One region of the Streptomyces sp. NBC_01454 genome, then DNA from elsewhere that is predicted to be linked to it. Evidence: riboswitches for the same ligand, from Rfam matches in the RefSeq annotation. Region 1 holds a riboswitch; each other region holds the start of a gene.
What was found. A riboswitch is a leader RNA that binds a small molecule or an ion and turns the genes downstream of it on or off. The one in region 1 is predicted to bind cobalamin.
Positions count from the first base shown of each region.

Region 1 (2,190 bases):
AGGCCACACCGGACGGCTGGCTCGACCACCTCCTCACCCAGCTCACGGCGGCCGGCGCGCCGGAGGAGCATCTGGCGCCGCTGCGCACCGCCCGGGCCACCGGGGGCGGCCGGCGGATGCCCGGCCTGCGGGCCGCGCTGCCGGACCGCGAGATCGGCCCCGGCGAGCTGCTCGATCTGCCGGGGCGCCGGCTGCGCGCCCTCTGGACACCGGGGCACACCCCGGGCCATGTGTGTCTGCACCTGGAGGAGGAGCACCCCGCGCGGCGCGGCCGCGGCTTCGGCCGGCTCTTCTCCGGCGACCACCTCCTGCCGGGCATCACCCCGCACATCGGCCTGTACGGGGACCCGCATGCCGAAGACGGCCCGCCCGGCCTCCCCGGCTCGCACGGGGCGACCGGCCCGGGGGAGGCCGCCGACCCCCTGGGCGACTACCTCGACTCCCTCGAACGCGTCGGCCGGCTCGCCCCCGCCGAGGTGCTGCCCGCCCACCAACACGCCTTCACCGACGCCGGCGGACGCGTCCGCGCGCTCCTCGCCCACCACGAGGAGCGGCTCGCCCATCTCAGGACGCTGCTGAGCGCACCGCGCACGGCCTGGCAGCTCGCCACCGCCATGGAGTGGAACCGCCCCTGGGAGCAGATCCCTTACAGCTCCCGCACCATCGCCGTCTCGGAGGCCGAGGCGCATCTGCGCCGGCTGGTGAAGCTGGGCCGGGCGGAGTGCGTGCCGGGCCCCGGTCCCGTGCGGTACCAGGCGGTGGACGGAGCGCCGTAGCCGGTCGTCGCCTCGGTCGTCACCCCGGCCGTCACTTCGGTCGTCACTTCGGTCGTCACCTCGGCCGCCGACCGGCCCGGGGCGCGGAGCCGGTTCGTACGTGCGAGCGAAGGCCGGGCGGGCGCCGGTTAAGGTGTGCGGGACAACTTCATCCGTACCCGATCGGGGGAAGCCGGTGGAAATCCGGCGCTGACCCGCAACCGTGAGGACGGCCCACCCACGCCAGGCCCTGGCCGGCGCGGACGGGCCGTACGAGCCGGAACACCCGAAGGGCACGGCCAAGGCTCGCGCCACCGCGGCCGCCCGCCCGTGCGGACGGCCGGTGCGCGGCACCGTCGAGGTATACGGAGCTGAGCCCGGTGCCACCGCGCGCGATCCCGGATCGGTGCGCGGGTGGGCGGCCGAGCGCGGCTGTGTGACCCGCCGCGACCCGACCCGAGAGGCACCGACCCGATGGCTCCCACGGCTTCCCCGGCCCACCAGGCCCCTTCGCCGCATTCCGGCGCCCAGCTGGCGCGCCGCGCCACCACGGCGCTGGCCGCCGCGCTGGTGCTGGGCGCGGCCGCCGCCCCCGCGTACGCCGCTGCCGCGGGCTCGCCGTCCGTCCTGTCCAAGGCACCCGGGAAGCTGCCCGACGGTCTGTACGGCACCAAGGACCCGCAGTACGACGGGGTGTGGCGGCAGTCGCTCGCGCTGCTGGCGCAGCACACCGTGGGGGTGCGTCCGGCGGCGCCGGCGGTGCGGTGGCTGGTCGGGCAGCAGTGCGCGGACGGCGCGTTCACCGCGTTCCGTGCCGAGCCGGGCAAGGCCTGTGACGCCAAGACGATGCGGGACACCAACCAGACGGCCGCCGCGGTGCAGGCGCTGGCCGCGCTGGGCGGGCAGGGCGACGCCGTGCACAAGGCGGTGGGCTGGCTGACGTCGGTGCAGAACGACGACGGCAGCTGGAGCTCGATGCCCGGCTCGCCCGGCGACGCCAACTCCACCTCGGTGGTCATCGGGGCGCTCGCGGCGGCGGGGCAGAAGCCGGGGTCGGTGACGTCGAAGAAGGGCAAGAGCCCCTACGACGGGCTGCTCACCTTCCGGCTGGGCTGTGCGGGCAAGGAGGAGGCGCACGGCGCGTTCACCTTCCAGCTCAAGGGCGCGGCCCCGAACGCCGACGCCACCGCGGCCGCCGCGACCGGAGCGCTCGGCCGGGGCTTCGTCGTCGAGCCCGCCGGGCACCGTGCGCCCCTCACGCCGCCGGCCTGCAAGGACGGCGCGGACGCGAAGCCGGGCAAGGTCTCCGCGGCGCGGGCCGCGGACGGCGGCGCCGCGTATCTCGTCGCCCAGCTCGACAAGAACGGGCAGCATCTGGTCTCCGCGATGCCGGGCGCCAAGCCGCAGCCGGACGTCGGCAATACCGCGGACGCCG
Region 1 covers NZ_CP109460.1:5,888,676-5,890,865, reverse strand. Annotated here, with positions in the region: gene OIU81_RS26090 (MBL fold metallo-hydrolase) at 1-776, shown strand, start outside; cobalamin riboswitch at 885-1,028, shown strand; gene OIU81_RS26085 (prenyltransferase/squalene oxidase repeat-containing protein) at 1,230-2,190, shown strand, end outside.

Region 2 (2,190 bases), 1.1 Mb from region 1:
GAAAGGACCATCAGCATCCGGAACTGCGGCAGCGTCACCCGTTCCTCGACCGCCGTGAGCGAGCGCGCGGACACCGCCACCAGCAGTCTCGACGCCGTGAGCACCGCACGGGTCACCGCGTCCACATCATCCACGTCCCCCGCGGGGGCTGCACGCTCGGTCATGCCCCCTTTCTACCGTCGGACCGCGCCTCCCCCGGCACCGCCCACCGGATTTAGACTGTGCAAAGGTTGCACCACCGAAGATTCGCCTCCGCGGTCTCGCTCCCTCACCGGCCGAGGGCTGAAGCTTCCCGAATCCGGAAGGCGACGATGACACCGTTCTCGACGCAAGGACGCCCGCAACTGCCCACCGGATGGCGACGCGTGCTGGTTCGCCTGCCCATCCGTCTCTACCGCGCGGGTCTCGGCCCGCTCTTCGGCAAACGACTGCTCCTGTTGCACCACACCGGTCGCCGCACGGGACTCCGCCGCAGTGTGGTCCTGGAGGTGATCGCGTACGAGCGGGACGGCGACCGGCTCAGCTGGACGGTCGCCTCCGGCTTCGGCCCGGCCGCGGCCTGGTACCAGAACCTGCGCCACACCCCGCGCGGCACGATCCGGTTCGGCACGCACCACTACACCACCACCGCACACTTCCTGCCCCCGGAGGACGGCGCCGCCCTCATGGCCCGCTACGCCCCCCGGCACCCACGGCTCGCCCGCCGCCTGTGTGCCTTCATGGGCTTCGACGTGGACGGCAGCGAAGCGGCCTTCCGCACGGCCGGGCGGTCGATCCCGTTCGTACGTCTGGAGTCAACTCCCGGGTGACGCACGGCCTCCCCCGCTGCCGCGGAGGGTCGAGCCGGGGCAGCTCGGCCGCACGACGGGCCGTCCCCTCTCACCGTCCGCCATCCGGGCGGGGGTGTGCGCCCGCGGGTTGTCCCTCTAGGGTGACGGGTGCAGCTGGTTCGCCCCGTCCGCCAGGCGGGAGCGTCGTAAGAGGGAACCCGGTGGGAATCCGGGACTGCCCCGCAGCGGTGAGTGGGAACGAACGCCGTCATACGCACTGGACCCGGCCGGGTTCGGGAAGCGACGGCCAGTAGGTGTCTCGTACGCACGAGACGGGCCCACGAGTCCGAAGACCTGCCCGTTGCCCGCACGCGACCGCTCGTGTGCGGCCATCCCGGTGACCTCGTGGGCGGGTCGGCGTAGCTCTGGAGCGGCACCCGCGGCGACACCGCGGCGTGGTCCGCCCGGTCAGTCGTTCCTTCGCGCTCTCGTTCCGTCTCCGGGACACCAACGAGACATCTCGCGAAGGAGAGTTCCGTGACAGCGACGTCCGCAGCCGCGGCAGCACGGGCCACCGTGTACGGCTACCCCCGCCAGGGACAGCACCGGGAACTGAAGAAGGCGATCGAGGGCTACTGGAAGGGCGAGGTCACCGCCGACGCCCTGAAGGAGACCGCCCGCACCCTCCGCCGTTCCCACTGGCAGCAGCTGGCCGACGCCGGCCTCCACGAAGTGCCGTCCGGTGACTTCTCGTACTACGACCACGTCCTGGACACCAGTGTCATGGTCGGCGCGGTCCCCGAGCGGCACCGCGCGGCGGTCGGCGCCGACGCCCTGGACGGCTACTTCGCGATGGCCCGGGGCACCCAGGACGTCGCCCCGCTGGAGATGACCAAGTGGTTCGACACCAACTACCACTACCTGGTGCCCGAACTGGGCCCGGACACCGTCTTCACCGCTGACTCCCGCAAGCAGGTCGCGGAGCTGACGGAGGCCCTCGCGCTCGGGCACACCGCCCGCCCGGTCCTCGTCGGGCCGGTCACCTACCTCCTGCTGGCCAAGCCCGCTCCGGGGGTGGCCGCGGACTTCGAGCCGCTGACCCTGCTCGACCGGCTCCTGCCGGTGTACGCCGAGGTCCTCGCCGACCTGCGGGCCGCGGGCGCCGAGTGGGTGCAGCTCGACGAACCGGCCCTGGTCCAGGACCGCACGCCGGCCGAGCTGAACGCCGCCGCCCGCGCCTGCCGTGAGCTCGGCAATGCCACGGACCGGCCGAAGCTCCTGGTCGCCTCGTACTTCGGCCGGCTCGGCGACGCGCTGGGCATCCTGGCCAAGGCGCCGGTCGAGGGCCTGGCCGTCGACTTCACCGAGTCGGGCGCGGCCAACCTCCAGGACCTCGCCGCGGCCGGCGGGCTGCCGGGCA
Region 2 covers NZ_CP109460.1:7,007,430-7,009,619, reverse strand. Annotated here, with positions in the region: gene OIU81_RS31005 (MarR family winged helix-turn-helix transcriptional regulator) at 1-164, opposite strand, end outside; gene OIU81_RS31000 (nitroreductase family deazaflavin-dependent oxidoreductase) at 312-809, shown strand; cobalamin riboswitch at 920-1,146, shown strand; gene metE (5-methyltetrahydropteroyltriglutamate--homocysteine S-methyltransferase) at 1,308-2,190, shown strand, end outside.
Region 2: linked by a shared signal. The riboswitch ahead of metE (5-methyltetrahydropteroyltriglutamate--homocysteine S-methyltransferase) and the one ahead of OIU81_RS26085 (prenyltransferase/squalene oxidase repeat-containing protein) in region 1 are both predicted to bind cobalamin.

Region 3 (2,190 bases), 530 kb from region 1:
CGCGTCGTATTCGGACATCCGGCTCAGTCCCCGGCGATGCTGCCGCTCCCGTCGTCCGGGCTGCCGGGATCGGGGGCTCCGGGGGCCGGGGCACCCGGACCCTCGTCCCCCAGGGCACGCAGGCCGCCGTCGACGCCGACCGCGACGGCGGGCCGTTCGCCGGTGTCACGCTCCTCGCGGCGGCGGCGCAGCCACTCCTTGAGGGCGATGCTCAGGCTCTTGGTGATCTCGGCGGCGACCGCCCCGACGATGACCAGGACCAGATCGTCGACGCCCACGGCCATGTCGCCGGGGGCGGCCGGGTCGCCGTTCGCGCCGTCGCGGGCGTCCGCCGGCCGGGGCCGAATCGCCCAGTCGTACTGCCGCCGGGCCAGCCACGGCTCGCGCGCCAGCCAGGTCTTGAGGTCCTCGATGTCCTGATCGGGATTGTTGGTGCCCGTGACCCTGATGCGGATCTCGTGACGGTCAGCGCGCTGCGGCATCCCCCGGCCCCCTTCCGGCGGCCCCGTCGCCGCCGCGCTCCCGATAGTGACGTGGAATCAGGTGCGCGGGCAACCGTCCGTGATCCTTCCGCCACGCTGTGGCGTGGGCCACAGCCCCTGCCACGGGGCAGCGTCGCAGGTCAAGGGTGAGTTGACGGGCATTCGCGGAGCGTGGTGGACTGCCCGAGCCATTCGGCGACAGCTGAGGAAGTCCGGTGCGAATCCGGCGCGGTCCCGCCACTGTCACCGGGGAGGGTTCCTCCAGCGAAGGCCACGGCCCCTCGCGCGCACGCCGAACGGCGGACGCGTCGGGGCGGGAAGGCCGGAGGACTCGCCGATCCGGGGAGCCAGGAGACTCATGTCGCCGTCACGTCGAGCCAGGGCGCGGACCCTGAGTGAGGACATATCACCATGCCTGGCCGCCCGTCGAGAGCTCCATCGCCCGCTGCCGCAGGGCTTCTTCGCGGACACGCCCTGGCGACGGTGTGACCCGATGCGCGGCGAACACGCGGGATATGCGTGCGGCGCGGCTCTCGGCTTTCTCGCCGACCTGATCGCGGCGGATCCCCGGCGCGGGCATCCGGTGGCCGCTTTCGGCCGGGCCGCGGCCGCCATCGAACGCCGGCTGTGGCGCGACCACCGCGGCCACGGGGCGGCCCATGCCGTGCTGTGCGCGGGCGGTGCCGCCGCCGGCGCCGCGCTGGTGCAGCGCGCGCTACGCACCGCCGCCCCGGCCCCGTTGCGGGACGGCGCCCGGATCGCGCTGACCGCGGCGACGGTCTGGGCCGTGCTGGGCGGCACCTCGCTCGGCCGGGAGGCCCGGGCCGTCGGCGGTGCGCTGGCGGCGGGCGACCTGGACGTGGCACGGGAGCGGCTGCCGCATCTGTGCGGGCGCGATCCGCAGGCCCTGGACGGGCCGCAGATGGCCCGTGCGGTGGTGGAGTCGGTCGCCGAGAACACCTCGGATGCAGTGGTCGGTGCCCTGGTCTGGGGTGCGGTGGGCGGAGTGCCCGGCCTGGTGGCGTTCCGGGCGGTGAACACCCTGGACGCGATGGTGGGGCACAAGTCGCCCCGATACCGCCGGTTCGGCTGGGCGTCGGCCCGGCTCGACGATCTCGCCGGCTGGCCCGGCTCGCGGCTGACCGCCGCCCTCACCGTCCTCACGGGCCCCGGCCGGCGCGGTGCGCTGCGGGCCTGGCGCACGGACGGCGGCGCGCACCCGAGCCCCAACGCGGGCCCGGTGGAGGCGTCGTTCGCGGGCGCGCTGGGCGTACGGCTGGGCGGCACGCTGGCGTACGGCGGGCGGGTGGAACACCGTCCGGTGCTCAACGGCGGGGCGCGGCCGGTGGCGGTGTCCGACATCGAACGGGCCGTACGGCTCTCGCGCCGGGTCGGTGTGCTGGCGCTGGCGGCGACGCTCGCGGCGCGGCCGGCGGCCGGCGCGGTGGTGCGGGCGGCGGTGCGGCGGCGTGCGGCGGGGCAGGGATGAGACCTCCGGTTTTTCCGCCGGAGGGGCGGCGCGGGAGCCGGCACAGAAGGAGGATCCGGTGACGTACGGGCAGCAGAAGGCGTCCGGCGGGGCGGTCGGCGGTGGCCTGTTGGTGGCCGGTACGACGTCCGACGCCGGCAAGAGCGTGGTGACGGCGGGGATCTGCCGCTGGCTGGCCCGCCAGGGCGTGCGGGTGGCGCCGTTCAAGGCGCAGAACAT
Region 3 covers NZ_CP109460.1:6,416,335-6,418,524, reverse strand. Annotated here, with positions in the region: gene OIU81_RS28370 (caspase family protein) at 1-18, opposite strand, end outside; gene OIU81_RS28365 (hypothetical protein) at 24-482, opposite strand; cobalamin riboswitch at 688-839, shown strand; gene OIU81_RS28360 (cobalamin biosynthesis protein) at 976-1,971, shown strand; gene OIU81_RS28355 (cobyric acid synthase) at 2,030-2,190, shown strand, end outside.
Region 3: linked by a shared signal. The riboswitch ahead of OIU81_RS28360 (cobalamin biosynthesis protein) and the one ahead of OIU81_RS26085 (prenyltransferase/squalene oxidase repeat-containing protein) in region 1 are both predicted to bind cobalamin.

Region 4 (2,190 bases), 3.2 Mb from region 1:
CCGGGCTCGGCGGTCTGGTTGGCGGTGCGGTTGGCGGCGTCCTTGAACGTCATCCAGCCGTTGCCGGTCTGCGCCAGGGTGCGCATCATCCGGGAGTACAGCACCCGCGCCGGGATCTGCTTGACCGCCCGGCCGTCGGCCTCCAGCTTGCGGTAGGCGGCGTCGAACTCCTCGCCCCACAGGTCCACCAGCTCCGGGGCGTCCGCGGGCGAGAACAGCGACCAGTCGGCGTCCGCCTCGACCCGGCGCATGAACTCGTCCGGGATCCAGTGCGCGATGTTCAGGTTGTGGGTGCGGCGGGCCTCCTCACCGGTGTTGTCGCGCAGCTCCAGGAACTCCTCGATGTCCGCGTGCCAGGTCTCCAGGTAGACACAGGCGGCGCCCTTGCGACGGCCGCCCTGGTTCACGGCGGCGACCGAGGCGTCCAGGGTGCGCAGGAACGGCACGATGCCGTTGGAGTGCCCGTTGGTGCCGCGGATCAGCGAACCGCGGGCGCGGATACGGGAGTACGACAGCCCGATGCCGCCGGCGTGCTTGGACAGCCGCGCGACCTGGTGGTAGCGGTCGTAGATCGAGTCCAGCTCGTCCAGCGGGGAGTCCAGCAGATAGCAGGACGACATCTGCGGGTGGCGGGTGCCGGAGTTGAAGAGGGTGGGGGAGGAGGGCAGGTAGGACAGCGAGCTGGTGAGGCGGTAGAGCTCGGCGACCTCGTCCAGCGCGCGCTCGCTGCCCTCTTCGGAATCAGCGGTCTCCGCCAGGCCGCAGGCCACCCGCAGCAGGAAGTGCTGCGGGGTCTCGATGACCTGACGGGTGGTGGGGTGGCGCAGCAGGTAGCGCGAGTGCAGGGTGCGCAGCCCGAAGTAGCCGAAGCGGTCGTCGGCGCCGTCGGCCAGCGCCCGGTCGACCAGCGCGTCCAGCCGGGCCGCGTGGGTCGCCACGAACTGTGCGGTCTCGTCGGCGATCAGCCCCTCACGGTGGCCGGTCGCGACGGAGGCGGAGAACGAGACGGCGCCCTGGCCGGCGGCCTCCTCGGCCACGGCGAGGGTGAGCAGGCGCGCGGCGAGCTTGGAGTACTGCGGCTCGTCACCGATCAGACCGGCCGCGGCATCGGTGGCCAGCGACCGCAGTTCGGCCCCGCCTGCGCCCTCGTACCGGCCGCGCAGGGCGGCGGCGGCCACCTTGCCGGGGTCGGTCGCGGTCAGGTCCGCGGTCAGCTCGGTCAGGGTGCGCAGCAGGGCGACGCCCGGACCGTCCTCGCCCGGACCGCCGTCGGCGGCACCGGCGGCACCGGCAGACACGGCCACCGCAGGCGGCACGACCTCGGCGTCTGACGCGGGCTCCGTTGGCGCGATGGTCACGTGATGCTCTCCCTCACTCGGCGGGGGCCGTGAGGGTCGGCGCGACGGGCGCACGCGGGCATGCGGCACCCCGACACGGTCAGGGGTGCGCGGGCTCACCACGCGGCGTCCACCGGCCCAGCCCTCGGGGCCCGGACGTATCGACGTCCGCACCCATGGCGGTGCGGTCGTACCGTCGGCAGGTCCTCGGACTTCGGGCGTGCGCCGGGGCCGATTTCCGGCCGTGGAAGCGCGCCCCTACACCGTTGCGGGACAGTTCCGGATTCCCACCGGATTCCCCTGCGGCGACAGCGAGCACGAGCATACATCTTGTGCTGCCGCCCGCACGCACCCCCACATCTTGTGTCGTTGTGTCATACCACTCCGGCGGGGTGCGCACCGCCATCGGCCCGTCCGGGCCCGCGACGGGCCCTCAAAACCCCTGTGGGAAGGGCCTGGAGCCGCCTCTTCAGGCCGCTCGCGGGGTGCCGTCCGCCGGCCGTCGGCACGCTCTGCAGGACCGTGCGGAAGCCCGCCGTCCAGTGTGCCGGGCGGGTGCGGACGACGCGAGCGGGGTGACGCGGAAAGGGCCGCCGCGCCCCCGTCGGGGGACGCGGCGGCCCGTGGCCGTGCGCGGGGGAAAAGCTCAGTGGCCGGCCGGCGCGCCCGCCGTGGCGGGCGGCAGGTCGACGACGACGCCCTGGTCCCCGGCGTCCGCCGTGTAGTCCGCGGGGCTGGTCTCGTCGATGCCCTCGGGAGCCTTGGCGGCCTTCAGGGCGAAGGTCAGCACGACCGTCACGACGACGTTCAGGACGAAGGCGGTCAGACCGATGTAGCCGATCTCACCGATGCC
Region 4 covers NZ_CP109460.1:2,730,148-2,732,337, reverse strand. Annotated here, with positions in the region: gene OIU81_RS11780 (ribonucleoside-diphosphate reductase subunit alpha) at 1-1,358, opposite strand, end outside; cobalamin riboswitch at 1,519-1,666, opposite strand; gene mctP (monocarboxylate uptake permease MctP) at 1,984-2,190, opposite strand, start outside.
Region 4: linked by a shared signal. The riboswitch ahead of OIU81_RS11780 (ribonucleoside-diphosphate reductase subunit alpha) and the one ahead of OIU81_RS26085 (prenyltransferase/squalene oxidase repeat-containing protein) in region 1 are both predicted to bind cobalamin.